Regions from separate parts of the Streptomyces sp. Ac-502 genome, predicted to be linked through region 1. Evidence: riboswitches for the same ligand, from Rfam matches in the RefSeq annotation. Region 1 holds a riboswitch; each other region holds the start of a gene.
The links. A riboswitch is a leader RNA that binds a small molecule or an ion and turns the genes downstream of it on or off. The one in region 1 is predicted to bind thiamine pyrophosphate.
Positions count from the first base shown of each region.

Region 2: linked by a shared signal. The riboswitch ahead of thiC (phosphomethylpyrimidine synthase ThiC) and the one ahead of thiO (glycine oxidase ThiO) in region 1 are both predicted to bind thiamine pyrophosphate.
Region 3: linked by a shared signal. The riboswitch ahead of ACEXOX_RS34035 (thiamine ABC transporter substrate binding subunit) and the one ahead of thiO (glycine oxidase ThiO) in region 1 are both predicted to bind thiamine pyrophosphate.

Region 1 is NZ_JBHFFO010000001.1:3,247,204-3,256,693, reverse strand. It holds gene pknB (Stk1 family PASTA domain-containing Ser/Thr kinase) at 1-478, opposite strand, end outside; gene ACEXOX_RS14625 (thiazole synthase) at 686-1,480, opposite strand; gene thiS (sulfur carrier protein ThiS) at 1,491-1,709, opposite strand; gene thiO (glycine oxidase ThiO) at 1,706-3,013, opposite strand; TPP riboswitch at 3,011-3,126, opposite strand; gene ACEXOX_RS14610 (NAD(P)/FAD-dependent oxidoreductase) at 3,277-4,557, shown strand; gene ACEXOX_RS14605 (Rv2175c family DNA-binding protein) at 4,760-5,125, shown strand; partial or broken gene thiE (thiamine phosphate synthase) at 5,281-5,930, shown strand; gene metF (methylenetetrahydrofolate reductase [NAD(P)H]) at 6,096-7,013, shown strand; gene ACEXOX_RS14590 (hypothetical protein) at 7,067-8,233, shown strand; gene ACEXOX_RS14585 (phytoene desaturase family protein) at 8,319-9,490, opposite strand, start outside.
Region 2 is NZ_JBHFFO010000001.1:5,549,872-5,559,361, forward strand. It holds gene ACEXOX_RS25100 (cupin domain-containing protein) at 1-99, shown strand, start outside; gene ACEXOX_RS25105 (DUF5326 family protein) at 270-494, shown strand; gene ACEXOX_RS25110 (IclR family transcriptional regulator) at 947-1,717, shown strand; gene ACEXOX_RS25115 (SsgA family sporulation/cell division regulator) at 1,822-2,247, shown strand; partial or broken gene ACEXOX_RS25120 (YibE/F family protein) at 2,370-3,877, opposite strand; TPP riboswitch at 4,030-4,188, shown strand; partial or broken gene thiC (phosphomethylpyrimidine synthase ThiC) at 4,182-5,971, shown strand; gene ACEXOX_RS25130 (Bro-N domain-containing protein) at 6,213-7,118, opposite strand; gene ACEXOX_RS25135 (hypothetical protein) at 7,261-8,166, opposite strand; gene ACEXOX_RS25140 (metallophosphoesterase) at 8,371-9,490, opposite strand, start outside.
Region 3 is NZ_JBHFFO010000001.1:7,449,289-7,458,778, forward strand. It holds gene ACEXOX_RS34015 (NUDIX hydrolase) at 1-469, shown strand, start outside; gene ACEXOX_RS34020 (HD domain-containing protein) at 457-1,026, opposite strand; gene ACEXOX_RS34025 (GntR family transcriptional regulator) at 1,037-1,717, opposite strand; partial or broken gene rlmN (23S rRNA (adenine(2503)-C(2))-methyltransferase RlmN) at 1,747-2,852, shown strand; TPP riboswitch at 2,886-3,020, shown strand; gene ACEXOX_RS34035 (thiamine ABC transporter substrate binding subunit) at 3,099-4,175, shown strand; gene ACEXOX_RS34040 (ABC transporter permease) at 4,232-5,845, shown strand; gene ACEXOX_RS34045 (ABC transporter ATP-binding protein) at 5,846-6,904, shown strand; gene ACEXOX_RS34050 (hypothetical protein) at 6,962-7,963, opposite strand; gene ACEXOX_RS34055 (LOG family protein) at 8,013-9,248, opposite strand; gene ACEXOX_RS34060 (hypothetical protein) at 9,369-9,490, opposite strand, start outside.

The DNA.
Region 1 (9,490 bases):
AGTCGGCGACCTTGACCCGGCCGTCGTCGCCGATCAGGACGTTCTCCGGCTTCATGTCGCGGTGCACCAGCCCGGCCCGGTGGGCGGCGCCCAGCGCGGCCAGGATCGGCTCCACGATGTCCAGCGCCGCCCGCGGCTGGAGGGCGCCGCGCTCGCGCAGGACGTCGCGCAGCGTGCACCCGGCGACGTACTCCATGGCCAGGTACACGTACGTGCCGTCGGTGCCCTGGTCGTAGACGCCCACCACATTGGGGTGGTCGAGCCGGGCGGCGGACTTGGCCTCGCGGATGAAGCGGTCGACGAACGCGGCGTCGGCCGCCAGCGACGGGTGCATCACCTTCAGGGCGAGCACCCGGTCCAGCCGGGTGTCCACGGCCCGGTAGACCGTGGCCATGCCGCCGGCGGCGACGCGCGCCTGCACCTGGTACCGGCCGTCGAGCAGCTGCCCGACCAGCGGGTCCTGAAGGGTCGTATCCACGGCAGACGAGTCTACGAGCCGCCACGGCGGTGCCGGACGCCCTGCCCGGGAACCCGGGGCCATTGCATCCGAACAGTGACAGGGGCGGGCCGCGGACCGGCCGGGATGTGCGGGATGCCCGTTTCGCGGGGCGAGCGGTGGCGGGCCGTGGCGGGCGGCGGCCGGTCAGGGACGCTGCCCGCCGTGCCTCGGGAAGGCCGCGGCCGATCAGAAGGCCGGGCGCTCCGGATCCAGCGCGGCGACGCCCTCCACCGGGGAAGAAGCTTCCGCGTAGTGACGGCGGGGGATACGACCGGCCCGGTACGCCAGCCGGCCGCCTTCGACCGCGTGCCGCATCGCCTCCGCCATCAGGACGGGCTCCTGCGCCCGGGTCACCGCCGAGGCCAGCATCACCGCGGCGCAGCCCAGCTCCATGGCCAGGGCGGCGTCGGAGGCGGTGCCGGCGCCCGCGTCAAGGATCACCGGGACCCCGGCCCGCTCGGTGATCAGCTGGAAGTTGTGCGGGTTGCGGATGCCCAGCCCGGAGCCGATGGGGGAACCCAGCGGCATGATCGCCGCACAGCCCACGTCCTCCAGCTTGCGGGCCAGCACCGGGTCGTCGCTGGTGTACGGCAGGACGGTGAAGCCGTCGTCCACCAGGGTCTCCGCGGCGTCCAGCAGCTCGACCGGGTCCGGCAGCAGCGTGCGCTCGTCCGCGACCACCTCCAGCTTGACCCAGTCGGTGCCCAGCGCCTCCCGGGCCAGCCGGGCGGTCAGGACCGCCTCGCCCGCGGTGAAACAGCCCGCGGTGTTCGGCAGCACGCGGATGCCGTGCCGTTCCAGTACGGACAGCACCGAGCCCTGCACGGTCGGGTCCAGACGGCGCATGGCGACCGTCGTCAGCTCCGTACCGGAGGCGAGCAGCGCCCGTTCCAGGATGCCGAGACTGGGCGCTCCGCCCGTCCCCATGATCAGTCGGGAGTCGAAGGTGGTGTCGGCGATGGTGAGGAGGTCGTCGGCCATGACGTACGGATCAGCCTCCCTGGACTGCGGTGAGGACCTCGACGCGGTCGCCGTCGCCGAGCGCGGTGGCGGGCCACTGGCCGCGCGGCACCACGGCCTCGTTGACGGCGGCGGCCACGCCGCCCGGTGCCGTGGTCAGACCGGCGACGAGCCGGTCCAGGGTGAGCCCGCCGGGGAACTCCCGGGGCTCGCCGTTCACGGAGACGGTGATGGGCGTGGTGACGGTCATACGGGCTGCTCCTGAGGGGCGGGGGCGGTCGCGGGAGCCTGGAGGGAAGTGGACGACGGCACGGGACCGGACGAGGGCGCGGGACCGGACGATGCCGGGAGCCCGGGCGCGCCCGGCGCGAAGCGGTCCGGGGTGAACGCCCGCGCCTCCTCAGGCAGCGGGCCGCCGGTCAGCGCCGCCGCCATCACGTCGCCCGTGACCGGCGTCAGCAGCACCCCGTTGCGGTAGTGGCCGGTCGCCACCAGCAGGCCGGGCAGCGCGGTCGGGCCGAGCAGCGGCGCGTTGTCGGGCGAGCCGGGGCGCAGCCCGGCGCGGGACTCGACCAAGGGCAGTTCGGTGATGCCGGGGACCAGTTCATGGGCGTCCCGCAGCAGCTCGTAGACCCCGCCCGCGGTGACCGTGGTGTCCCAGCCCAGCTCCTCGCTGGTGGCGCCGACGACCAGCTCGCCGTTCTCGCGCGGTACGAGGTAGAGCGGGCCGCCGCGCACCACGGCCCGTACGGTGCGGGACAGAAACGGTACGCCGCCGGGCAGGCCGTCCGGCATCCGCAGCCGCAGCACCTGGCCCTTGACCGGGCGGACCGGCGGCAGCACGTCCTCGGGGACGCCCGCCAGCAGCCCGCTCCGGCTGCCCGCCGCGAGCACCACCTGCCCGGCCGTGACCCGGCTGCCGTCGGCCAGCCCGGCGCCGGTGGCGCGGCCCCGCACGACGGTCAGCCGCTCGGCCGCGGCGCGGTGGAAGGCGACCCCGGCCCGCTCACAGGCGGCGAGCAGCGCGGCGGCCAGCCGTCGCGGGTCGACCTGGTGGTCCCCGTCCACGCGCAGGCCCCCGCGCACGCCCGGCGCGAGCAACGGCTCCAGGCGCCGGCACTCGCGCCCCGTCAGCCACTCGGACTCCAGGCCGCTGCGGAGCTGGAGGGCGTGCAGATCGCGCAGGTGGGCGCGGTCGTCGGCGTCCAGCGCGACGGCCAGGGTGCCGCACCGGCGGTAGCCGACATCCAGACCGCTCGCCTCCGTCAGCTCGGCGGCGAACTCCGGATAGCGGCGCGCGGAGGCGAGATTGAGGCCGAGCAGCGTCTGCTCGCCGTAGTGCAGCTCGGTGACGGCGGCCAGCATCCCCGCCGCGACCTGGGCGGCGCCGCCGCCGGGGGCCGGGTCGGCGACGGCGGTCCGCAGCCCGAGCAGGGCCGCCCGCCAGGCGGTGACCAGGCCGATGATGCCGCCGCCGACGACGAGCACGTCCGGGCTCGCGCCGGACGCGGCGGCCGCCCCGGGGGGCGTCGAATTCCGTGCGGGTGGATGCATGGGCGTCCAGCCCCTCCCTTCGCCGGCATGACCCGGATCAGGTTCGTACGGTCGGAGGCCGCGTCAGCCTCCCTCTCAGCCCGGTCGCGTCCGGGCTCCCGCGTGTGCGTTCACCGGCAACCCTAGTACGGGCCGCCGACGCGCCGTAAGGGAGCGCCGGGTGCGGGGCGCGGGGGCCGGCGGGTTACGGGCCGTGACCTTGTGTCATAGATCTCGTCGCGCGGTGCTCCAGGTCGCGAGACACCCCGTCCTACAGTGATCGGGTGAGCGAGCAGACCCAGCCCCAAGACCCTGACCGCGCGCGCCAGGACCGCGAATCCGCCGAACGCGCGGCCGAGCGCACCCGGCGCGCCGTCATCGTCGGCGCCGGACTGGCCGGTGTGCAGACCGCCGTCGCCCTGCGCGAACAGGGCTGGCGCGGGGCGGTCACGGTGCTCGGCGAAGAGCCGCACCAGCCGTACGACCGACCGCCGCTGTCCAAGGCCGTGCTGCTCGGCAAGGCCGACGGGTCCGCCTTCGACGTCGACTTCGAGGCGCTCGGCATCGAGCTGCTGCTGGGGCGGCGCGCCATAGGGCTCGCGGCCGACTCGCGGGTGCTGGAGACGGACGCCGGGCCGCTGCCGTACGACCACCTGGTCATCGCCACCGGCGCCGAGCCGGTCACCCTGCCCGGCTGTGACGGGCTGCCGGACGTCCATGTCCTGCGCACCCTCGACGACGCCGAGCGGCTGCGGTCGGTACTGGCCGGGCAGCGTGAGGTCGTGGTCGTCGGCGCGGGCTGGATCGGCGCGGAGTTCACCACAGCGGCGCGCGAGGCGGGCTGCCCGGTGACGGTCGTCGAGGCCGCCGACCGGCCGCTGGCCGGCGCGCTGCCCGCCGAGGTCGCCGCTCCCATGGCGGCCTGGTACGAGGACAGCGGCGCCCGGCTGCGTACCGGCGCCCGGGTCGCCGCGGTCACCGAGGGCGCGGTGACGCTCGCCGACGGCGCGGTGCTCACCGCCGACGCGGTCGTCGTCGGCATCGGTGCCCGCCCCGCGACCGCCTGGCTGGCCGGGTCCGGCATCGAGCTGTCGTCCGAGGACCGCTCCGTCCTGGCCGACGAGCGGCTGCGCACCACGCTGCCCGACGTGTACGCGGTCGGCGACTGCGTCTCCTTCCCGTCCGCCCGCTACGGCAGCCGCCTGCTGGTCCACCACTGGGACAACGCCCTGCACGGGCCGCGCACGGTCGCCGCCACCATCGTCCGCGGCGCCGCCGAGGGGCCGGTGTACGACCCGGTCCCGTACTTCTGGTCCGAGCAGTTCGGGCGTTTCGTGCAGTACGCCGGGCATCACGCGGGCGCCGACGAGACGGTGTGGCGCGGCGACCCCGAGAGCGCGGCCTGGTCGGTGGTGTGGCTGCGCGAGGGCGTGCTCGTCGGACTGCTGGCGGTCGGCCGGCCCCGCGACCTGGCCCAGGGCCGCAAGCTCATCGAGCGGGGCGCGGTGCTGGACCGGCGGAGGGCGGCGGACGCGTCCGTACCGCTGAAGTCGGCGGCGGTCTGAGGCGATCCGGGGCGGTCCGGGGCGGAATCCGGGGCCGGGGCCGGGGCCGTAGCTCCTGCGGGTGGCGTGTCCGGCGGTACGACCGACAGCGCGTCCGGCGGCACGTTCGGCGGGGTGTTCGGCAGCGCGTTCGGGTGCTGTGGGCTGCGCCGATGGCGATGCCCGGCTACCGGCTGTCAGTGCGAGGTGGCAGGCTTGTCCCGTGACCGAGATTGACGCAAAGATCGATGGACTCGTCCCCGCCTGGCTCACCCTCCCCGACATCGCCGAGATGATCGGCGTCGAGGTGACGCGTGTGCGGCAGCTGGTGAAGGAGGGCCAGCTGATCGCGGTGCGCCGCGGCGAGAACCGTGCCCTGCATGTGCCGGCCGACTTCATCAAGGACGACAAGGTCCTCAAGGGCCTCGTCGGGACGCTGACGCTCCTGCGGGACGACGGCTTCACCGACGAGGAGATGCTGGAGTGGCTCTTCACCGCCGACGAGACGCTGCCCGGCACCCCCGCCCAGGCCCTGCGTGAGAACCGCGGTACGGAGGTGAAGCGCCGGGCTCAGGCGCTCGCCGTCTAGACCCGCTCCCCGCTGCGGGGCGCACCCGTGCGTCGAGTGCGTCCGCAGCCGTACCACCGTCGCGCCCGCACCCGCGGCCGCGACCGTCTTCGCACCATTGGCGTACGGGCCGGAAGGCCCGGCCCGTACGCCGTAGACCTGGGGGGACCCGTCCGATGAGCACCGCACGCCACGCCCTGTCCGACGCCCGGCTCTACCTGTGCACGGACGCCCGCAAGCGCCAGGGCGACCTCGCGCAGTTCCTGGACGCGGTGCTCGCGTCGGGCGTGGACGTCGTGCAGCTGCGCGACAAGGGCATGGAGGCCGCCGAAGAGCTGGCCCACCTGGAAGTCTTCGCGGACGCCTGCCGCCGGCACGGCAAGCTGCTCGCGGTCAACGACCGCGCCGACGTCGCCCACGCCATCGGCTCGGACGTCCTGCACCTGGGCCAGGGCGACCTGCCGGTGCCCGCCGCCCGCGCCGTTCTCGGCGACGACGTGCTGATCGGCCGGTCCACCCACGCCGAGGCGGAGGTGGACGCCGCGCTGACCGAACCCGGCGTGGACTACTTCTGCACCGGCCCCTGCTGGCCCACCCCGACCAAGCCCGGCCGCCACGCCCCCGGCCTCGGCCTGGTCCGCCACGCCGCCGCGCGGCGGCCCGAGCGCCCCTGGTTCGCCATCGGGGGATCGACGCGTCCAACCTGGACCAGGTACTGGACGCGGGCGCCCGCCGGGTGGTCGTCGTCCGGGCGATCACCGAGGCCGGGGACCCGGGGGCCGCGGCCGCCGACCTGGCGAAGCGGGTACGCGCCCGCGGGCAGTGACCGCTCCGGCGCGGGCCGCCCGTACCGCTCCGCCGTGGGCCCGTTCGTACGGGAGATGGCCCGGCGTCGGCCGGACGGTGTCCACGGTGTGGACCGGAACGCGGCTATCCGGGCATTTCGCCGGAGTCGGTTGGTGCGCGGGAAGCCGGTGGATAATCTGCACGTATGGCCCTAGGCACAGCTTCCACCAGGACTGATCGCGCACGGACCGTGCGCGACCTGCTCGCTTCCGGCAAGCAGTCGTATTCGTTCGAGTTCGCCGCCCCGAAGACGGAGAAGGGCGAGCGGACGTTGTGGAACGCCATTCGCCGGATCGAGGCGGTCGCGCCGACCTTCGTCTCCGTGACGTACGGGGCGGGCGGCACCTCCCGCGAGGGCACGGTGCGCGCGACCGAACGGATCGCCACCGACACCACTCTCACCCCGGTCGCCCACCTGACCGCCGTCAACCACTCCCTCGCCGACCTGCGCAACATCATCGGGCAGTACGCCGACGCCGGTATCCGCAACATGCTCGCGCTGCGCGGCGACCCGCCCGGCGACCCGATGGGCGACTGGGTCCAGCACCCCGAAGGCGTCCTGTACGCCGCCGAACTGGTCCGGCTCATCAAGGAGTCGGGCGACTTCTGCGTCGGCGTGGCGGCCTTCCCGGAGATGCACCCGCGCTCCACGGACTGGGACACCGACGTGCGGCACTTCGTCGACAAGTGCCGGGCCGGCGCGGACTTCGCGATCACCCAGATGTTCTTCTACGCCGAGGACTACCTCCGGCTGCGGGACCGGGTCGCCGCGGCGGGTTGCGAGACGCCCGTCATCCCGGAGATCATGCCGGTCACCAACGTCCGCCAGATCGAACGGTTCGCGCAGCTCAGCAATGCCGCCTTCCCGCCCGAGCTGGCCGAGCGCATCCTCGCGGTCAAGGACGATCCGGCGGCTGTACGCTCCATTGGCATCGAGTATGCGACGGAGCTGTGTGCGCGCTTGATGGCCGAGGGAAGTCCCGGGTTGCACTTCATTACCCTGAACCACTCCACGGCGACGCTGGAAATCTACGAGAATCTGGGTCTGCACCAGCAGTCCTGACGGCGGTTTGCCGCACCACGGCGGCCTCTCGGGGCGGCGGAAGAGGGGCGTACATGGGCTGGGTGGTCCTCTACATCGCATTCGGCTGTGTCGCCCTCTGGCTCCTGAGTGAAGTGCTGCTCCAGTACAAGGCCAGACTGCGGTGGCGGCTGCTGGCCTTCACCGGCTTCCTCGGTGTGGTCGTCGGTGTCGTCATCCCGTCGGTGATCGTGATAGCGGCCGGCGCCATCGCCTTCGCCGTCGGGCAGACCTACGTCACGCTCTCCTTCCGCAGCGGTTTCCAGTCCGGCTGGGCGCTGCGCGGCAAGCGCCGGGACAGCGGCAAGCGCGGCGACAACCGGCGGCGCCGGGCCAAGGGCGGCGGCCGGGCCGCGGACGCCGGGCCGACCCTCCAGGTCAGCGGCCTGGAGGCGGTCCCCGCCGCGGGGGAAGCGGTCACCGGGGCGGCGGACGGCGGCACGCCACCGGCCGGCACGGCCGCGTACGACGGTACGGCCGCGTACGGCAGCACGGCGGCGTTCGACGGCATGGACCCGTTCGACGGCACGGACCCGTTCGCGGGCGTCGAGGGCTCCGGGAGCGGTTACGGGGGCGGTGACTCCAGCGAGGTGTACGCCCCGCAGCCGATCCCCGAGGAGACCGGCCAGTACGGCATATACAGCTCCGACGCCCGCTCGCAGGAGCCCGGCTACGCCGCGTACGACGGCTACGGGGGATACGGGCAGGACGCCTACGGCTACGACGGCGGTTACGGCGCCGCCGCCCAGGGCGGGCAGGACGCCTACCCCGACCACTACAGCGCCTACGGCACGGACCAGGGGCAGGGCCAAGGCCAGGGGCAGGGCCAGAGCCACGAACAAGGCCACGGCCAGGGCGGACTCCCCGGTCAGGGCGGGTTCCCCGGCCAGCAGCAAGGCGGGCAGGCGCCCTACGCCGACCCGTACATCGGCCAGCAGCAGTACGCCGGGCAGTACGACCCGTACGACCAGCCCGACGCCTTCGGGGGCACCCAGGCCTACCCGGCGCAGCAGTACACCGGCGTGCAGGACCCGTCGCAGGGCCAGGCGCAGCCTTCCTACGGCGACACTCCGCCCGGCGGGGTGTGGGTCCCTCAGCAGCGCGGCAACGAGCCCACCGCCGACCAGCCGTACCCGCCCTACCAGCCCCCGCAGGACCAGAACCAGAACCAGGGCTACGACGGGCAGCAGTACCGCTACTGAGCGGCCGACGGGCGCCGACTGGTCGCGCGCGGACACCCTCGGAGCACCCGCGGACGCCCTCTGCCCGCTCGCCGGCGCCCTCGGGTCACTCCGAGCCGCGCCAGTCGTCCCCGTTCACGATCAGGCCCGCGACGAGGGCGCCCGACATCCCGGCGTGCGCCAATCCGCCGCCCGGGTGCGTCCAGCCGCCGACCGCGTACAGCCCCGGTATGCGGGTGCGGTTGGCGGGGCGCAGGAAGCGGCCGCCGGCCCCGGCCAGCGCCGGGCCCGGTATCGCTTCGCCCTCGGCGGGCGGCAGCACGGCCCGCCACAGCACCCGCTCCCGCAGCCCTGGTACCGCCGCCTCGGCGGCCGCCACCAGCCGGTCGGCGGCCGCTGCCTGCGCGGCCGTCTCCCCGGCAGCCCCGGAATCCCCGTCGGTTACCGCGGTGGGCGGCACGGCCAGCTCTCCGTACGGCGCGATCGCGGCGCTCAGCGTCACGGCCTCGTGGCCATCGTCCGGCCGGGACGCCGGATCGTCCGGGCGCAGCACCGTCACCGTCGGACGCTCGCACAGCGCCCCGGGGCCCGCCCCGAAGAGCGTGCCCAACTCCGCCGCACGGTCGGCCGCGTGGACCACCGTGCGGTGGACCGCGTCGGCCGGCCGGGGGCCGCGCAGCGCGAGGGCGACCGTGAACCGCCCTGGCGTCCGGCGGTGTGCGTCGGCGTCGGGCCGTACGTCGTCCGCGCCCCACGGCTCCGCGCCCTTCAAAAGGGCCGTCAGCCGCTGCGGAGCCACGCCCGCGACGACCGTGTCCGCCTCGACGACCCCGCCGTCGCGCAGCTCCACACCCGCCGCCCGGCCGTCCGCCTCGACGACGCGCGTCACCTCGGCGCCGAAGGTGAACTCTACCTTCCGGGCCAGACAGCGCTCGTACAGCGCGTCGGCCAGCGCCCGGATGCCGCCGCGCGGATACCAACTTCCGAAAGTCTGCTCCATGTACGGCAGGACCGCGGCGCTCGCCGGGGCGGTGCGCGGGTCGAAGCCGTACGCCAGGGCGTAGCTCTCCAGGAGGGCGGCCAGCCGCGGGTCCTTGAGCTCGTGGGCGGCGATGCCGGCGAGGGAGGCGTCCGTGACCGGCTTGCGGCGCCCGAACAGCCCGCGCTTCGGCAGCGCCGGGTACGGATCACGCCCGAGGACCTGCCAGTCGGGCCACAGCGGCTCCTCCAGCAGCGGGCGGCGGGTCCGGTCCCAGGCGTCGCGGGCGCGGCCCAGGA
Region 2 (9,490 bases), 2.3 Mb from region 1:
GGCAGCGTGGTGTACGTCCCCGCCGGGGTGCCGCACAAGTTCCACCACATCAGCGAGGACCTGCGGGTCATGGTGGTCTTCTCTCCGCCCGAAAGCTGAGGCGCGCACCCCTCGTCCCGTAGGGGACGGTTCAGGGGAGGGCCGGGGCCGCACGGCCCCCGTTCCGTTCCGCGCCGCCCTAGCATCGGTGGTGCAGGGAGAACAGGGCAGCGGGCCGCGTAGACAGACGACAACAAACGCGAAGTAGACGCAGAAAGCAGGGCAGAGCAATGGCCGGCAAGGGGACGTTCGCAGGACTTCCGTGGTGGGTGACGTGGGTCGCGGTGCCCGTCGTCCTCCTGGTGGTGTTCGGCAGCCTGATCGCCAGCGCGGTCGGCTTCCTGATCGGCCTGCTCTTCAAGGTGCTGATAGCGGTGGCGTTGATCGCCGGTGTCGTCTACCTGGCACGCAGGCTCAAGGGCTCCTCGTCCTCCTCGTCGCGGAGCGACTGGTGAGTGATCGGTACACCGGGAATCGGGCCCGACCTGCTGGTCGTGCCCTTTCCTGCTGATCGCGAACGGTTGGCACCACTCCGCTCATCGCGGCCCGCCCGCCCCGCCCCGCCCCGCAAGGGAGCGGGGCTTTCTCTTTTGGTCGGGTGGCGCGCGCTGTTGCGCCGACGGCCCCTCGCCTCGTCCCCGGCCGATCCCTATGCCCGATCCATGCCCGATCCATGGCCGATCCCCTCGACCATCCCCCCGCCAAATCCCTCTGCCGCCCGGAGCGGCCAAGTTAGAGTGCGGTTCGCAGGCGTCTTCCGGATGGTGACGTTCCGGAAAATAGCGAGTGAGGCAGGGCCGGTCCGGGCGTCGACGAGGGCCCCGGGGAGACGCGGGCGGAGCGGGAGCGGCTCCCGCCACCGGGGCCGTGCCGCCCCGGCTACCCGACCAGGGGGTTGGCGTTGGCAATGGTGAACGGTGAATCCGTTTCGCACCCCACGTTGATCGGCTCGGTGCAGCGGGCGCTGCGCCTGTTGGAGGCGGTGGGCGCGCACTCCGCCGGCGCGCCCGCCAAACAGCTGGCCAGGGAGGCGGGGTTGCCGCTTCCGACGACGTACCACCTGCTGCGAACCCTGACGCACGAGGGCTACCTGCGGCGCGAGAACGGAGTGTTCGTCTACGGAGAGGCCGCCGGCTCCATCGGGAAGGCGGGCGCCGAACGGTGCCGCCGTGCCGAGCTGGGTGACGCGCTGGCCGCCGTCGGCAAACGGATCGGCGCCGCGGTCTACTTCGCGGTCTACCGCGCGGGGGAGGTGGAGGTGGTGGCCGTCACCGAGGACCCGCAACGACCGCCGGTGGAGGAGTGGGTGGACTTCCGTACCACCGCGCACGCACATGCGATCGGGCAGTGTTTGCTCGCACAACTCGACGAACAGTCCAGGAAGGACCACCTGGCCCGGTATCCGGTGCAGCCGCTCACGCCCTACTCGGTGCGGAGCGAGGACGACCTGCTGCACCGCCTGGACACGGTGCGCCGCGCCCAAGTCGCCTACGAACAGCAGGAATATGCCCTGGGCACAGTATGCTCGGCGCTTCCGATCCAGGTGGGTTCGGCGGCCGCGGCCGTGGCGATTTCTCTTCCCGCGAGCGACGCTCAGCGCCTACACTGCGTTACCGAACGACTACGCAGAATGGCGGAGGCGACGGTGACCACTCTCGCTTTCTCTATCAGTATCTGAAATATCACTCCTTGTGATCCGTTCGCACGTGACAGACGATGGCGTCAATGGGGCCAAGAGGGACGATTCCTGGCCATCTCCGACCAAGTACGGGGCAGAGGTTGATGACCGACACAGTTCAGGCAGAAGTGATCATGAGCTTCCTCGTGTCCGAGGAGCTCGCCTTCCGTATCCCGGTGGAGCTGTACTTCGACCGCGCGGACCCCTATGCGGTCAGCTTCACCTTCGACCTTCCCGGCGACACGCCCGTGACCTGGGCCTTCAGTCGGGAGCTGCTGCTGGACGGGTTGAGCAAGCCGTCCGGTGAGGGCGACGTGCGCATCGAGCCGTCCTCCTCCGAGCACCTCAGCGATGTCTTCATCAGCCTTCAGGTGGCCGACGAACGGGCGCTGTTCCGGGCCGGCGCCCCGCCACTGGTGGCCTTCCTCGACCGTACGGACCGACTCGTACCGATCGGGGAGGAAGAGGTGTGCGACACGCTCGACTCGACACTGGACCGCATTCTTTCGGAGGCGCAGAAGGCGGGGTGAGCGGGCGGCCGCTGCCGGACCGCTGCCGGAACGGCCGGCCCGGGCCGCGCGCCCGGCCGGTTCAGGGCAGGGCTCACGCCCGACCTCCGGGCGCAGGGCGGAACTCGCATCCGATCGCCGCTTCAGCGCGCGCGACGCCGCCTGCCGCTGCCCGCGCCCCGGCCGGCACCCCGGCCCGCGCGCCGTCCTGTGCTTCGCCCCGTGCTCGGCCTCGTACCCCGCCCCGGACCTCGGCGGGCGCCCCGGCCCGCCGCCAGGCCCGTCTCCCGGTCCGCCGAGACCACCAGTGCGGCCAGCAGAGTGGTGAGCGGTACGGACGCGACCAGGCCGATGCTGCCCACGAGCGTGCGGACGACCTCCTCGGCGACCACCTCGCTGGTGGCGACCGTACCGACACTGCTCTGTGCGATCGTGAACAGCAACAGCAGTGGCAGTGCCGCGCCCGCGTAAGCGAGTACGAGCGTGTTGACGACGGATGCGATGTGATCGCGGCCGATGCGCATCGCCGACGTGTAGAGCTTGCGCCGGCCTGCCGACGGGTCGGCCTCCTTCAGCTCCCATACCGCGGCGGTCTGAGTGACCGTCACATCGTCGAGCACGCCCAACGACCCGATGATGATGCCCGCCAGCAGCAGCCCGCGGATCTCGATGTCGGGGTAGAGGCCGTGCACCAGCCCGGTCTGGTCGTCGGTGTTGCCGGACAGCAGGGCCCAGTCGATGAAGAGGGAGCCGAGCAGGCCGATCAGCAGCAGCGAGACCAGTGTGCCCAGTACGGCGACGGACGTACGCGCCGTCAGCCCGTGGCACAGGTAGAGGGCGACCAGCATGATCGCGCTGCCTCCGACGATGGCGACCACCAGGGGATTCGCGCCCTGGAGGATGGCGGGGAGGATGAACAGCGTCAGGACCAGGAAGCTCACGACCAGCGCGACCAGTGCCAGGAGCCCGCGCAGCCGCCCGACCACGACGACCGCCGCGGCGAAGAGGGCGGCGAGCACCCACATCGGGAAGGTGCGGTCCACATCGGTGACCGAATACTGCAGGTTAATGGGCGCTTTGGGGGCGTACGCGACCACGACCCCTTGGCCGGCTTCGTAGTGCCGCGTGGCCTCGGGCGTCACGATCGACTCGAACCGCCGGCCCGTGTCCTTCCCGGTGGTCACCTCGATGACCGCCCGCTCGCAGTGCTTGGCCTGCTGGGGTCCGGAGGAGGGGGTTGCTGCTGCGAAGGTTGCTGTTGCTGCTGGGCGTGGACGTCCGCGCAGTTCACTTCCTCGACCTTCACCACCTTCGCCTTCTCGGTGGGCTGGTCGAAACCGATGCCGGACGGCTTGTGACCGGGTGCGCCGCCCGGCCACAGCACGACCAGCCCGGCCAGCACCGCGGCGGCGAACGGGATGAGCACCGCCGCGATGACCTTGCGGAGGTGGCGCGAGACGGGGGCCGCGGGGCCGTGCCCGTGACCGTGTCCATGCCCGTGGCTGTGGCCGTGTCCGGAGCCGTGGCCGTGGCTGCGCCCGTGGCTGTGGCTGCCGCCCTCGTCTCCGGCCCCGGGCTCGGCTCCGAGCTCGGCTCCGGACACGGCCCCGGGCCCGGCCCCCGGCATGGGCTCGGACGCGGGCCCGGACATGGGCTCGGGCAGGGGCCCGGACCTGTGCGACGAACCGGAAGTGTGGTCGTGCGCGGAGTGTGAAGGCTCGTTGCTGGTCACCGCCCGATCATCGCAAGAACTGGCAGGGCCCCCTGTTCACCGCGCCACACCGGCCGCTACCGTGGTGTCACCTTTGCAATCGCGGGAGCTTGGAGCACCGGGCTGAGAGGGCGCTGACCTCCGTACGGAACGTCCGGCCGAAGCCGGGAACGCCGCCACGGACATCGCTGCGTCGACCGCCGAACCTGTTACCGGGTAATGCCGGCGTAGGGAGTGGGTCTTCATGACTCTGCAGGATGCACGCACGCCCGAAAACGGCCAGGGCTCCGCCACGGAGATCGGCTGGCACAAGGGCTACCTCACCGGATCGCGCCCCGACCTCAGGGTTCCGGTCCGTCGTGTGCACCTCACCAACGGCCAGGACGTGACGCTCTACGACACGTCGGGACCGTACACCGACCCCAACATCGAAACGGACGTCCGCCGCGGCCTGGCGCCGCTGCGGGAGAACTGGATCATCAGCCGCGGGGACACCGAGGAGTACGCGGGCCGCCCGCCGCGGCCCGAGGACGACGGCCTCAAGCACACCTCGCCGCGCGGCGGCCTGAAGAACCTCGACGCGGTCTTCCCCGGCCGCCCCCGGCAGCCGCGCCGGGGCCGGGGCGGCGCCGCGGTCACCCAGCTCGCGTACGCGCGGCGGGGCGAGGTCACGGCGGAGATGGAGTACGTCGCGATCCGCGAGAACTGCTCCCCCGAATTCGTACGGGACGAGATCGCGGCCGGCCGGGCGGTCCTGCCCGCCAACGTCAACCACCCGGAGATCGAGCCGATGATCATCGGCAAGAACTTCCTGGTCAAGGTCAACGCGAACATCGGCAACTCCGCCGTCACCTCCTCCATCGAGGAGGAGGTGGAGAAGATGACCTGGGCGACCCGCTGGGGCGCCGACACGGTCATGGACCTGTCCACCGGCCGCAACATCCACACCACCCGCGAATGGGTGCTGCGCAACTCCCCCGTGCCCATCGGCACCGTCCCCCTCTACCAGGCACTGGAGAAGGTGGACGGCAAGGCCGAGGAGCTGACCTGGGAGATCTACAAGGACACGGTCATCGAACAGGCCGAACAGGGCGTGGACTACATGACCGTCCACGCCGGGGTCCTGCTGCGGTACGTGCCCCTGACGGCCCGCCGCAAGACCGGCATCGTCTCGCGCGGCGGTTCGATCATGGCGGCGTGGTGCCTCGCGCACCACAAGGAATCGTTCCTCTACACCCACTTCGAAGAACTCTGCGAAATCCTCGCCTCCTACGACGTCACGTACTCCCTCGGCGACGGCCTGCGCCCCGGGTCCATCGCGGACGCCAACGACGAGGCGCAGTTCGCGGAGTTGCGGACGCTCGGCGAGCTGAACACGATCGCCAAGCGCCACGGCGTACAGACGATGATCGAGGGCCCGGGCCATGTCCCGATGCACAAGATCAAGGAGAACATCGACCTCCAGCAGGAGATCTGCGAAGAGGCCCCGTTCTACACGCTCGGCCCGCTGACCACGGACATCGCCCCCGCGTACGACCACATCACCTCCGGGATCGGCGCGGCGATGATCGCCTGGTGGGGTACGGCGATGCTCTGCTACGTCACGCCCAAGGAGCACCTGGGCCTGCCGGACCGGGACGACGTGAAGACCGGCGTGATCACGTACAAGATCGCGGCCCACGCGGCGGACCTGGCCAAGGGGCACCCCGGGGCCCAGGAGTGGGACGACGCGCTGTCCGACGCGCGCTTCGAGTTCCGGTGGGAGGACCAGTTCAACCTGGCCCTCGACCCGGACACGGCCCGCGCCTTCCACGACGAGACACTGCCGGCGGAGCCGCTAAGACGGCGCACTTCTGTTCCATGTGCGGGCCGAAGTTCTGCTCCATGAAGATCTCGCAGGACATTCGCCGCGAGCACGGTGGCGACCTGGCGGCCGGCGCGGGGGCGGATGCGGAGGCAGAGGCCGGAATGGCCGAGAAGTCGAAGGAGTTCGCGGCGGCGGGGAATCGGGTGTATCTGCCGATCGCGGAGTGAGAGTTTCCGAGACTGTGACCTCCAGTCACAGTCTCGCGAAACTTCTGGCACGTCATCCATAGGGGGTTGACCTGCGAACTCGCGTGAACCCTCACGAAAAATGAGGGTTCAGTCGATACATCCGGCACGATCGCTCCGGGTTGTCCACAGGCTGGTGCGAGCCCCGGAGCATGACTATCGTGCGACGACGAACGGGCCCGAAGCCGCAAGTAGCGATTGCGACTTCGGGTCCGCTCATCTCCTACTTGGGCGGCAACTCTGCGAGGTACACAGGGTGCCCGTCGTTACTCATCCCCTGTTGGCGGATGCAGCGGTGCTTCTGGAGGAAGCGCAGGCACGCGTGGACGCGCTGCTGGGACAGCCCGGTTTTAGCGGCCAGCGTCTCCGTCGAACAACTGATCCGTCCGGCTTCGGCCAGCGTGGGCAGGATGTACACGGCGACAGCCCATACGTCCTCGGTGAGGCGCAGCCGGGCCTTCCACTGGGCGAAGAGGTCCTCGGTCGTGAGCCGCAATGCGCGTTTGTCCACGACCGGGCCGACGTCCGCCTTGGGCTGCAGCGTTTCGGCCATACGAGTCCAGGCCCGCTCGGCCCGCCGTAGCGTATCGAGGACCTCCGTCTGGAAGCTCTCGTTGCGCACTTCCAGGCGGGTCAGGGCTTCAGCCATTTCTTGTGGCGTGACGACCGATTCGGGGGGCGGCGGGTCCGGCGGCCGGTTGCGGCTGATCTCCGACACCTTCAAGGAGTACGAGCCGTCCCGTTGAACGGTGAAGATGACCTCTGAGACCCACTCCTTGAAGAGGGCGGCATCCGGTTTGTTGCAGGCGTTCACCAGTTGGATCAGCCCCTGGAGATTTACCACGTGCAAGTCTCGGCGCCACTCCCGACCTGCGGGAATGCTGAGACCGTAACGTGAGGTTACGTTCTCGAGCGTGGACTTGCCGCCAGGGTGCACATGGTCGGCGAGCGCCTTGCGCGCGTTGGTATGGCCCAGTTCGCGGCACAGGTCGATGGCCGGGAACCAGTGTTCGCCGTCCGGCATTGTCAGCCTGCGCAGTCGGGTCGCGGTTGCTGCGTAGACGAAGTCGTTGATGTCCAGCGCGTCTCGCCGGGCCCGCTTGCCCGGCGGTTTCTCGCATTCGCTCATCGCGAATCACCTCCACCGCCGAACGTAAGTCCCCCGCCACCCCAACCCCCGCCCGATAAAACGGATTTCACTCCATCGGGGCGGGTCTGCCGCACGCGCCGCGGGGCCCGTCACCGGGCCCCCGCGGCATGGTTCGTCGGCGCTATTCAGGGTGGTGGTCCGGACCTCCGTAGTCGGGGCTGGTGAAGTCCGGGCTGGTGAACCTGGGTCGGGGAGCGGCGGGCGGGCCGCCGTCCGGGCTGGTGAAGTCGGGCCGTGAGTAGCCCAGGGTCGGGATACGGCCGCCGTCGACGCCGCGGCGCGGTACGTACCGGGCCGTGCCGTGGCCGTTGACGCCGGCCGGGTCGGACAGGGCCTCGCGCAGGAACGGCAGTATGCCGCGCTCCAGGAGCGCCTGCCGCCAGGCGTCCCGGGCGACGTCCACCTCCCGGTCCCGGGCGCCCCGGTCGTCAGCGGTGCGTGGGGCGCGGAGCGAGGTGGAGCCGTTGCGCCAGGCCGCGTGGACCAGGCTGGCCATGGCGACGAGTGCCCCGGCGGCGGTGATCGCCGCGAAGATCCAGCCGACGCTGATCATCGGCTGGGCGGCGGCCGGGTCGGTACCGATCGTCCGCAGGACGTACCCGATGACCAGGAACAGGACGGCGGCGACCCCCGCCAGTACCGGGGCCAGCACCGCGAGCATCGCGGCCAGTCCGGCACCGGCCGGTTCGGCGACCTCGCCCACGGTCGTGGCGAGGTCGATCCCCGGTCCGCCCGCGGAAGCGCCTTTCTCCTCACGGCCTTCCACGCCGCCGGCGTCCGGTGCGGGCGCCGGAGCGCGCAGCTCCTCGCGGAGCCGTACATAGTGACGGTATTCGGCCGTCGCGCATGCCGCGATGGCCGACGTGGCGCTGAGCGCCATGGTGCGCAACTGCTCGGTGTTGAGGTGCTTCGTCGCCGCGGAGGTCATCTCCGGTCGGTATTCCGCGGTGCGCAGCGCCTCGTCGAGGAGCCGCGCGAACTCCGCGCGGTCCTCGCTCAGCAGGTGCGGAGCGCTGTTCATGTGCATCCCCCGATGCTCCGTAGGGCCGTACAGGCCGGCGTGGGCCGGGCAGTGGGCGGAAACGGAGGAGAGCCTGCTACGGATAGACCGATGGTAGAGCGCCTCCGGCACGGGGTGACAGGGTGTTTGCGGAAATAAGGACCGCTCCTGCGTGGCTCGGACCCCGCTGCTCCACTTCCCTACCTTCCGCTACCCCTGCCCGGATAACGGTCAGGCACTCAGGGGAAGTTGTACGACCAGTAGCTTTCCGGCCATGGTGATCCCGCCGTCCATGGCGATGGCCAGCCCGTCGGCGTAGAGGTGCGGGCCGTCGACGGCGATGCCCTCGCCTTCGTCGTCCTCGCCGCCGACCTCGCCGAGGAGGTACGGGATCGGGCTGTGGCCGTGCACGACGCGCCGGCCGCCGTAGGTGTCGAGGAGTTCCCGTACGGCCATCGGGCCGGCTTCCTCGTCGCGGAAGGCGAACCGCTTGGTGAACTTGCGGAACAGGTCCCAGACCTCGTCCGCGTCGCTGCGCGTGAGGACGTCGTGGACGGTGTCGTTGACGTCCTCGATGGAGTCGCCGTACTCCAGGTAGGCCGTGGTGTCGGAGTGCACGAGCAGGTGCCCGTCCTCCTCCGAGACGGCGTCCAGCCGGGCCATCCACTGCAGGTGGTGGTCCTGGAGGCGGTCCATGTCGGTCTTCTGGCCGCCGTTGAGGAGCCAGGCGGCCTGGAAGGACGCCGTGCCGGCGCCGGACTGGACCGGGATGTCACCGAACCGCTTGGCGCCGAGGAGCAGCAGTTCGTGGTTGCCCATCAGGGCCTTGCAGTAGCCGCCGGCCGCCGCGGCCTCGGCGGACAGCTGCATGACCAGGTCGATCACGCCGATGCCGTCCGGGCCGCGGTCGGTGAAGTCGCCGAGGAACCACAGGCGGGCGTTGCCGGCGGCCCACTGGCCGTCGGCGTCGATGAGGCCCTCGGCGGCGAGCGCCTCGCGCAGTTCGTCGTAGTAGCCGTGCACGTCGCCGACGACGTACAGCGGTCCGCCGCCCTCCTGCTGCTCGGCGGCCGGTACGGCCGACTCGGGCACCGCCGCCAGGTCGACGGTCGGGCGGTCGATGAGGGTGTCCGTACGGGTGACGGGCGGGAGGTCCGTACGGCCCTCGGCGCCACCGGGGGCGTCGGCCCGGGCGTCGGCGCCGATGACCGGAAGGGAACGTTCCGTGGGCGTGTACTCGGGCGGCATGCCGTGTGGAGCGGCGGACGCGCCCACGGATGCCGGAGGAGCCGTCGGCCGCGGGGGGGCCGCGGGTGCCGGGGGCACCGGCGGAGCAAGCGGCTGCCCCGGA
Region 3 (9,490 bases), 4.2 Mb from region 1:
TCGCATTGATTATTTCCGCGACCCTGCCGCCCCGAAGGCCAACTCGGTGGTTCCCTCCGTGACCGCCGTGGTCAGAGATGAGCAGGGGAACCTGCTGCTCATCCACAAGACCGATAATGGCCTGTGGGCACTTCCGGGTGGTGGCCATGACGCCGGTGAAAGTATTTCGCAGACGGTTGTGCGAGAAGTCGAAGAAGAGACTGGCATAAAGGTAGTTGTGTTGAGTATCGTGGGGATCTACACCGATCCTCAACACGTCATGAAGTACGATGATGGCGAGGTTCGACAGCAATTCTCTATTTGCTTCCGCGCCCGCCCGGTTGGCGGCGCCCTCCGGACCAGTGAAGAATCCAAAGAGGTCCGTTGGGTTTCGCCAACGGACCTCGAAACTCTGACTATTCACCCGTCGATGCGCCTGCGGATCTCTCATGGACTGGACGCCGCACGCAAGGTGCCTTACATAGGGTGACTCGGCGTTTCTTCGGTGCTCAATCGCTCCTCAACGCGTCGAACGGCGGCATGAATATTGGGGGCGGCGCGTTGAATGAAGCGACCAACGATTGTGTCCGGCCCGTACCGACCGACAATCTCGGCGACTCGCGCTTGAGAAGTGGTCGGGCGTCCGTCCGGAGTGGTCGTCATGTCGCAATAGAGTAGGGCGTCTACGAGGTGAGGGCGCTCCAAGTCGAACTCGCTTGCCAGCTCTTCGCGTAGCCCTCTCTCCTCGGCTTCGAGCAAGGCGCAAGAGTGGTGTGCGACCAAGCGAACAACTCGCTCGCTCATGTCTGTGTGCTCCCGCAGATAGCGGGCGCCATCGAGCGGATGAAATCCCGTGAACGCGATCTCAGGCGAGTAACCGACATCGTGCAGTACGGCTGCGGCTTCCAGTACGGGAGCCTCGCTTCCGAGTATCAGGCGGAGCGAGCGCGCCCGCTCGGCAACTCCGAGAGAGTGCTGCCAGCGCCGGGGCAGAGGTTCGGACAGGAGCGCTTCAGCGAGGCCGTAGGCCCGCTCTGTGAGATCCATGCTGTCCAAGCTACGAGGTCCCCTCTTTGGGAGGGAGGGCGCGCACCCGCCGCCGGCGCCCCGGGCCCATCTCTACGAGGCCCGCTCCCTCCAACTGTGCGATGGCGGTCCGCACGGCGGTGCGGGACATTCCGAACTGCTCGCCCAGCTCCTTCTCCGAAGGGAAGGGGGCGCCTGGCGTGACATCTTCGGCGCGAAGAAGATCCGTCATGCGCTCTACCAGCGGTCGACGATCACGTGTGCCCGCCACATACCAGCCGACACCCTGCACGGACTCAATCACGCCTTCATTCCTCAAGACGCTCAGGGCGCGACCCACGGTAGTTCGGCCTACACCGTACGTGCGCATGAGTTCTGCCTCAGACGGCAAGCTCTCAGTAATCTTGCCCTTTTTGATCTTCTGGCGCAGAGACTCGGTGATTTGCAGGTACGTACCTCGCGGAGAGGTCTGTGGCACGTGACGTTCCCTTCGCCGACGGCATGGCGGTCGCCCCTCCCAGCTTCGCACGCCCGGGAGCGCGGGCGGTGGGAAAATGGCGCCTCTCCCGCCCGCCTGCGCTGGGGGCTGCTGCCTCGCTGACCTGGGCTTCCTGCGATCGATCCGGGCCGTCTGTGGGCCGTGCAAGGACAACCAGCAACCCCCAATGACACCCACCAACCACCACGACGGCACGCTCGTGGGGCAGGTCACAGAGGCGCGTCTGCGACACTGGAAGAACCATGCCTAAGCCCGGAGAACTCACTTTCGTCGCGCCGCGCGGAGCCAAGAAGCCCCCGCGGCACCTTGCCGATCTCACCCCCGCCGAGCGGCGTGAAGCCGTGGCCGCGGTCGGTGAGAAGCCGTTTCGTGCCAAGCAGCTGTCGCAGCACTACTTCGCGCGGTATGCGCACGACCCGGCGGAGTGGACCGACATTCCGGCCGCGGCGCGGGGAAGCTGGCGTCGGAGCTGCTGCCCGAGCTGATGAGTGTGGTGCGGCACATCTCCTGTGACGACGACACCACCCGCAAGACCCTGTGGAAGCTGCACGACGGGACCCTCGTGGAGTCCGTGCTGATGCGCTACCCGGACCGGGTCACGATGTGCATCTCGTCGCAGGCCGGGTGCGGTATGAACTGTCCGTTCTGCGCCACGGGGCAGGCCGGGCTGGACCGGAACCTCTCCACCGCCGAGATCGTTCATCAGATCGTCGACGGTATGCGGGCACTGCGGGACGGTGAGGTGCCGGGTGGGCCGGCCCGGTTGTCCAACATCGTCTTCATGGGCATGGGCGAGCCGCTGGCGAACTACAACCGGGTCGTGGGCGCGATCCGGCGGCTGACCGACCCCGAGCCCGACGGGGTGGGGCTGTCGCAGCGGGGCATCACGGTGTCCACGGTCGGTCTCGTGCCGGCGATGCTGCGCTTCGCGGACGAGGGGCTGAAGTGCCGGCTCGCGGTGTCGCTGCACGCGCCGGACGACGAGCTGCGCGACACGCTCGTGCCGGTCAACACGCGCTGGAACGTGCGTGAGGTGCTGGACGCGGCGTGGGAGTACGCGGAGAAGTCCGGTCGACGGATTTCGATCGAGTACGCGCTGATCCGGGACATCAACGACCAGGCTTGGCGGGGCGACCTGCTGGGCCGGCTGCTCAAGGGCAAGCGGGTTCATGTCAATCTCATTCCGTTGAACCCGACGCCCGGTTCGAAGTGGACCGCCTCCCGTCCCGAGGACGAGAAGGCGTTCGTGGAGGCCATCGCCGCGCACGGCGTGCCGGTGACGGTCCGCGACACGCGCGGGCAGGAGATCGACGGCGCCTGCGGGCAGCTCGCCGCCTCGGAGCGCTGACCGCCCGCTGGTACGGTGTGATCGAACAAATGCACATTCCGACAGGGGAGCGCCACAGCGCTGAGAGTGCGGCAGTGTCACGGACCTAGCGTCACGGACACCGAGGTGCCGCAGACCCTTGAACCTCGCCCGGGTCATTCCGGGTAGGAAGTTCGGTCGTCACTCATGCTGTTGCGCCCCGTCCGGCCTCCTTCGCGGAGCGCCGGGCGGGGCCGCGTCTCTTCCTGGCCAGCCAGGAGGAATTCAGTGAGCACCACCAGAAGGATCACCGTCACGGCGCTGGCCGTCGCGGCCGGCATGACGGCGCTCGCCGCGTGCGGCTCGGGCGGCAGCGGCAGCAAGGACCCGAAGAGCGTCACACTCGTCAGCCATGACTCCTTCAACGTCTCGAAATCCGTGCTGGCGGAGTTCACCGAGCAGACCGGCTACAAGGTCGACGTGCTCAAGGGCGGGGACGCGGGCAAGGCCGTCAACCAGGCGATCCTGTCGAAGGGGAACCCTCAGGGTGATGTCTTCTTCGGTATCGACAACACGCTGCTGTCGCGGGGGCTGAAGGAAGGGATCTTCACTCCGTACCAGGCCAAGGGGCTGGAGAGCGTGTCCGACGAGCTCCAGCTCGACAAGGCGGAGCACCGGGTGACGCCGGTGGACTACGGCGACACCTGCGTCAACTACGACCGGGCCTACTTCGCCGAGCACAAGATCGCGCCGCCGAAGACCTTCGACGACCTGCTCAAGCCCGAGTACAAGGGGCTGCTGGTCACCGAGAACTCCGCCACGTCCTCGCCGGGGCTCGCCTTCCAGCTCGGCACCATCGCCGAGTACGGCGAATCCGGCTGGCAGGAGTACTGGAAGAAGCTCAAGGCCAACGGCGTCGAGGTCGTGGACGGCTGGGAGCAGGCGTACAACGAGCGGTTCTCGGGGTCGGCGGCCGGCCAGGGCAAGGGGGACAAGCCCCTGGTGGTGTCGTACGCGTCGAGCCCGCCGGTGGAGGTGCTGGGCAAGAAGCCGGAGCCCAAGGAGGCCCCCACCGGTGTCGCGACCGGCACCTGCTTCCGGCAGATCGAGTTCGCGGGCCTGCTCAAGGGCGCCAAGAACGAGAAGGGCGGCAAGGCGCTGCTGGACTTCCTGCTGAGCAAGCAGTTCCAGGAGGACGTGCCGCTCCAGATGTTCGTCAACCCGGCGCGTGAGGACGCGAAGGTGCCGGAGCTGTTCACCAAGTACGGCGAGAAGATCGACAAGCCGCAGACGGTGGCTCCGGAGACGATCACCAAGAACCGCGAACAGTGGATCAAGCAGTGGTCCTCGCTCGTTCTGAAGTAACCGGCCGTCAGGGGCGGGCGCGCCGCGCGCGGGGAACGGCCACCCGGCTCGCCCTGATGGCGCTGCCGCTCGCCTTCTTCGCGCTGTTCTTCGCCTACCCGGTCGCCGCGATCGTCGGGCGCGGCCTGAAGGACGGCGGACAGTGGCAGCTGGGCCGTGCCGGGGAGGTGCTCACCGACCCGGACGTCCTGCACGTCCTGTGGTTCACCGCCTGGCAGGCAGCGGCCTCGACCGGGCTCACGCTGCTGATCGCGCTCCCCGGCGCGTATGTCTTCGCGCGCTTCGAATTCCCCGGAAAGAAGCTGCTGCGGTCCGTGGTCGCGGTGCCGTTCGTCCTGCCGACGGTGGTCGTCGGGTCGGCGTTCCTGGCGCTGGTCGGGCGCGGCGGGGTGCTGGACGACCTGTGGGGCGTACGGCTGGACACCTCGGTGTGGGCGATCCTGCTGGCGCACGTCTTCTTCAACTACGCCGTGGTCGTACGGACCGTGTCCGGCCTCTGGGGGCAGCTCGACCCGCGGCAGGAAGAAGCGGCCCGGGTGCTCGGGGCGTCCCGCTGGGGCGCCTGGCGGCGGGTGACGCTGCCCGCCCTGGGGCCGGCCGTCGCGGCCGCCGCACTGATGGTCTTCCTCTTCACCTTCACCTCCTTCGGTGTGGTGCAGATCCTCGGCGGGCCGACGTTCTCCACACTGGAAGTGGAGATCTACCGGCAGACCGCCGATTTCCTGGACCTGCCGACCGCTGCCGTTCTCACGTTGCTCCAGTTCGCCGCCGTGCTGGCGCTGCTGGCCCTGCACGCCTGGACCGTACGGCGGCGGGAGGCCGCCCTCACGCTCGTCGACCCGGCGCAGACAGTGCGGCGGCCGCGTGGCGCCGGACAGTGGGCGCTCCTGTGGGGGACGCTCGTCGTGATCGCGCTGCTGCTGGTGGTGCCGCTGGCGGTGCTGATCGAACGGTCCTTCGCCGGGCCGGACGGCTACGGGTTCACGTTCTACCGGGCGTTGCAATCCGCTGCCTCCATGGACAGCACCTTTGCCGTCGCCCCCTTGAACGCCCTGTGGAACTCGCTCGCCTACGGGGCCGCCGCCACGCTGATCGCCCTGGTGGTGGGCGGGCTGGCCGCTGCCGCGCTGACGAAGCGGGGCGGCCGGTTGGTGCGAGGGTTCGATGCGTTGCTGATGCTGCCCCTCGGGGTTTCGGCCGTGACCGTCGGCTTCGGCTTTCTGATCACTCTCGACGAGCCGCCGCTCGATCTGCGGTCCTCGTGGTGGCTGGTGCCACTGGCGCAGGCGCTGGTCGGAGTGCCCTTCGTCGTACGGACCATGCTGCCCGTGCTGCGCGCGGTGGACGAGCGGCTGCGGGAAGCGGCCGCGGTGCTGGGAGCCTCGCCCTGGCGGGTGTGGCGCGAGGTCGACCTGCCGCTGGTGCGACGGGCCCTGCTGGTCGCCGCGGGCTTCGCCTTCGCCGTGTCGCTGGGCGAGTTCGGCGCGACGGTCTTCATCGCGCGGCCGGACAACCCGACGCTGCCGGTGGCCGTCGCACGGCTGCTGGGACGCGCCGGAGAACTCAACTACGGACAGGCGATGGCGCTGTCCACGATCTTGATGGTGGTGTGCGCGGGCGCGCTGCTGGCGCTGGAGCGCATCCGTACCGATCAGGCCGGAGAGTTTTAGATGGCGGAACACGCGGACACGGCGGACGAGGCACTGCTGCGGCTGGACGACGTCACCGTCCGCTTCCGTACCGGGCAGCCGCCGGCGCTGGACGCGGTCGGTCTGAGCGTCGCCGCGCAGGAGATCGTGTGCGTACTGGGGCCCAGCGGCAGCGGCAAGTCCACGCTGCTGCGGGTCGTGGCGGGACTGCAAGCCGCCGACGCGGGGCGCGTCTTCCTGGAAGGACGGGACCAGTCGGGCGTGCCCACACACCGCCGTGGCGTCGGGCTGATGTTCCAGGACCACCAGCTCTTCCCGCAGCGCGACGTCGGCGGGAACGTGGCCTTCGGCCTGCGCATGCGCGGCGCCTCGCGTGCCGAACAGGAGCGTACGGTGGCCGAACTCCTGGACCTGGTCGGCCTGCCGGGGGCCCAGCGGCGCGCTGTGGCGGCGCTGTCCGGTGGCGAACAACAGCGGGTGGCGCTGGCCCGCGCCCTCGCGCCGCGGCCACGGCTGCTGATGCTGGACGAGCCGCTCGGCCAGCTCGACCGCGGCCTGCGGGAGCGCCTGGTCGTCGAGCTGCGGAGAGTCTTCGGCGAGCTGGGGACGACCGTACTGGCCGTGACGCACGACCAGGGTGAGGCCTTCGCGCTGGCCGACCGGGTGGTGGTCATGCAGGAGGGGCGGATCGCGCAGAGCGGTACTCCGCTGGAGGTCTGGCAGCGTCCCGCCACCGAGTTCGTCGCCCGCTTCCTGGGCTTCGACAACGTCGTGGAGGCGACCGTGCGGGGCGGGGCCGCCGACACCCCGTGGGGCAAGGTCCCCGTACCGGACGGCACGCCGGACGGCCCGTGCCGCCTGCTGGTGCGTCCGGCCGGGGTGGGGATCACGGCTGCCGCGGACGGACTGCCGTGCATGGTAGCGGCCCGTACCTTCCGCGGTACCCATGTCGCCCTGCTCCTCCAGCCGGACACCGGACCGCAGGTGGAGGCGGCCTGCGCGCTGCGGGACGCTCCGCAGGACGGCGAGTCGGTGGGCGTCACCTTCGCGGCCGAGGACGTCGTGGTCCTGAACCGCTGAGGGACGCCCACCGTGGGGGCGCGTGCCCGTGCCCGCGCTACGAGAAGTGCTACGGGGCTACGAGGAGCTGGTGCGGCTGCCCGTCGTGGTCCGTGCGTCGCCCCCGGCCGACGGCCCGTCCAGCGTCTTCGCTTCCTCCGCGGGGGCCGGTACGGCCGCCGGTCCGCTAGCCGTACCGGTCGCGCCGCCGTCCTCCGGTTCGCCGAACCAGGCGACCGCGACGGCACCGGCCACCGCCACGACGAAGCCGAGCACCGCCATCCAGGCGAAGCCGGGCCGGGAGGAGTCACCGAGCCACAGCACCCCGAGGATGCCCGGCACCACCGTCTCACCCACCACCAGCGCCGCCGTGGCGCCGTTGACCGAACCGATCTGGAGGGCCACCGTGTGCAGATACATACCGCCGATACCGGCGACCAGAATGGCGTAGAGCGCCGGGTCCGCCAGGAGCGTGGGCAGGTGGAACGGGTCGACGCCGTTCAGTACGCGCACCCCGACACCGAGCGCGCCGAAGCCCAGGCCGGACAGCAGGCCGGCGAGGATCGCGGCGCGGCTGCCGAGCAGCCGGACGACCAGCGTGCCACCGCCGATCAGCGCGACCGAGGCGATCAGCAGCCACCAGTGGGTGGTCGTCGACGCGTCACCGCCGCCCTCCGGCCCGGCAGCGGTGGCCAGCAGGACCAGCGCCGAGCAGACCACGGCGATGGAGGCCCACTCGGGGCGGTTCAGCCGGATGCCGAGCAGCTTGATGCTGAGGACGGCGGTGATCACGAGGTTGGCGCTGATGACGGTCTGCGAGAGGAAGAGCGGCAGCAGCCGGGCGGCCAGCGCGCCGAGGCCGAAGCCCACGAAGTCCAGCACCGTGCCGACCATGAACTCCCAGGTCACGGCCGCCTTGGCGGTGGAGGAGAGACTGGGCCCGCCGTGTGCGGTGACGCCGGTGGTGGACGCGGCGGCCGCCTCCCGGCGCGCGGACTTGCGTGATCCCACCGCTTGCAGGACCGACCCCGTGCCGTAGCAGGCCGAGGCCGCTACCGCCGTCAGAAGACCGATGAGCACCAAGAACTCCGTTTCGCGCACTGCCTGGTTTTACCTGTGCATTACCTGACTAGCGAGACGTGGTTTCGGGGGCGTGAGTTGCCTCGGACGGTCGGGCAGATGCCGCTGGGCCGGGACCGGGGGCTCCGCCGAGGCGGGCCAGTGCTTCCGTGGCCTCTTCCACCGAGTCGACCAGAGCGATCTTGTCGGACATGGCGCGTTCCGCGGCGAGCGCCTGCAACAGGGGCCAGGCGGGCAGCCGCTCGGTCCAGTGGGCACGGTCGACGAGCACCATCGGGGTCGGTTCGCCCCGCGACCCGTAGTAGTTCGGGGTCGCGTTGTCGAAGATCTCCTGCACGGTGCCCGCCGCGCCGGGCAGGAAGATCACTCCGGCGTTGGAGCGCGCCAGGAGGCCGTCCTCGCGGACCGCGTTGACGAAGTACTTGGCGATGTGGGCCGCGAAGGCGTTCGGCGGCTCGTGCCCGTAGAACCAGGTGGGGATGCCGACCGAGTCGCCGCCGTCCGGCCAGCGGTCCCGTACCTCGAAGGCGGCCCGCGCCCAGTCCGTCACCGAGGGGCCGAACCGCGGCACCTTGGCGAGGAGAGCGAGGCTCTCGGCCAGCATGGTGTCCTCGAAGGGGGCAGCGTAGGCGCCGAGGTTCGCGGCCTCCATCGCGCCCGGACCGCCGCCCGTGGCGACCGTCAGACCGGTCCGGGCGAGCCGGCGCCCCAGCCGGGCCGCGCCTTCGTACGCGTCGGAACCGCGCTCCAGCGCGTGCCCGCCCATGATGCCGACGACACGGGCGCCGGTGAGGTGCTCGTCCAGGGCGTCCGAGACGGCGTCGTCGTGGATGCCGCGCAGCATCGAGGCGAAGATGTCGCCGTCCGACATGGTCCGCTGGTACCAGTCGTAGGCCAGGGCGTCGGGGGTCGCCGCGTAGCCGGCGTCGGTGGCGAGGGCTTCGAAGAGTTCGCCGGGCGAGTAGAGGCTGCCGCGGTACGGGTCGAACGGCAGATTCGGTATCGGCGGGAAGACCAGAGCGCCGTCCGCCCGCACGCTCGCGGCAGCCTCCGGTGCCATCCGGCAGCCGAGGAAGACGGCGTCCGAGGCCGGCGTGCCGAGCAGGGCGGCCGTGCGGCCGGTCAGGTCGAGGGACTGGACACGGTAGCCGCGCAGACTGCCCGAGGCCAGCACCCGGTCGAATGCGGCGAGCGTCTCGATCTCGCGGTCGTCGCGGCGGTGCGGCGACCGCTCGACGGGGCGATGGGGCGTGGGGGACTCGGAGTTCGGCTGCACGCCCGACATCGTAGGCGGGCGGCGCCGGGGCCCGGCGGTGAGGGCCGGGACGGCGGGCGACGCGGTGGGGAGCGCTTGGGCCCGGCGGCGCGGGCCGGGACGGCGGGTGGCGCGGTGGCAGGTCAGCGGTCAGGGAAGCAGGGGCAGAGCGGCGAGTTCCGCGATGGCCCAGGTCAAGGGGGCCAGGACGGCAAGAAGGGCCAGGACGCGGAGGGCGGCGGCGCGGTGCAGGAGGGAGCGGGGCGTACCGA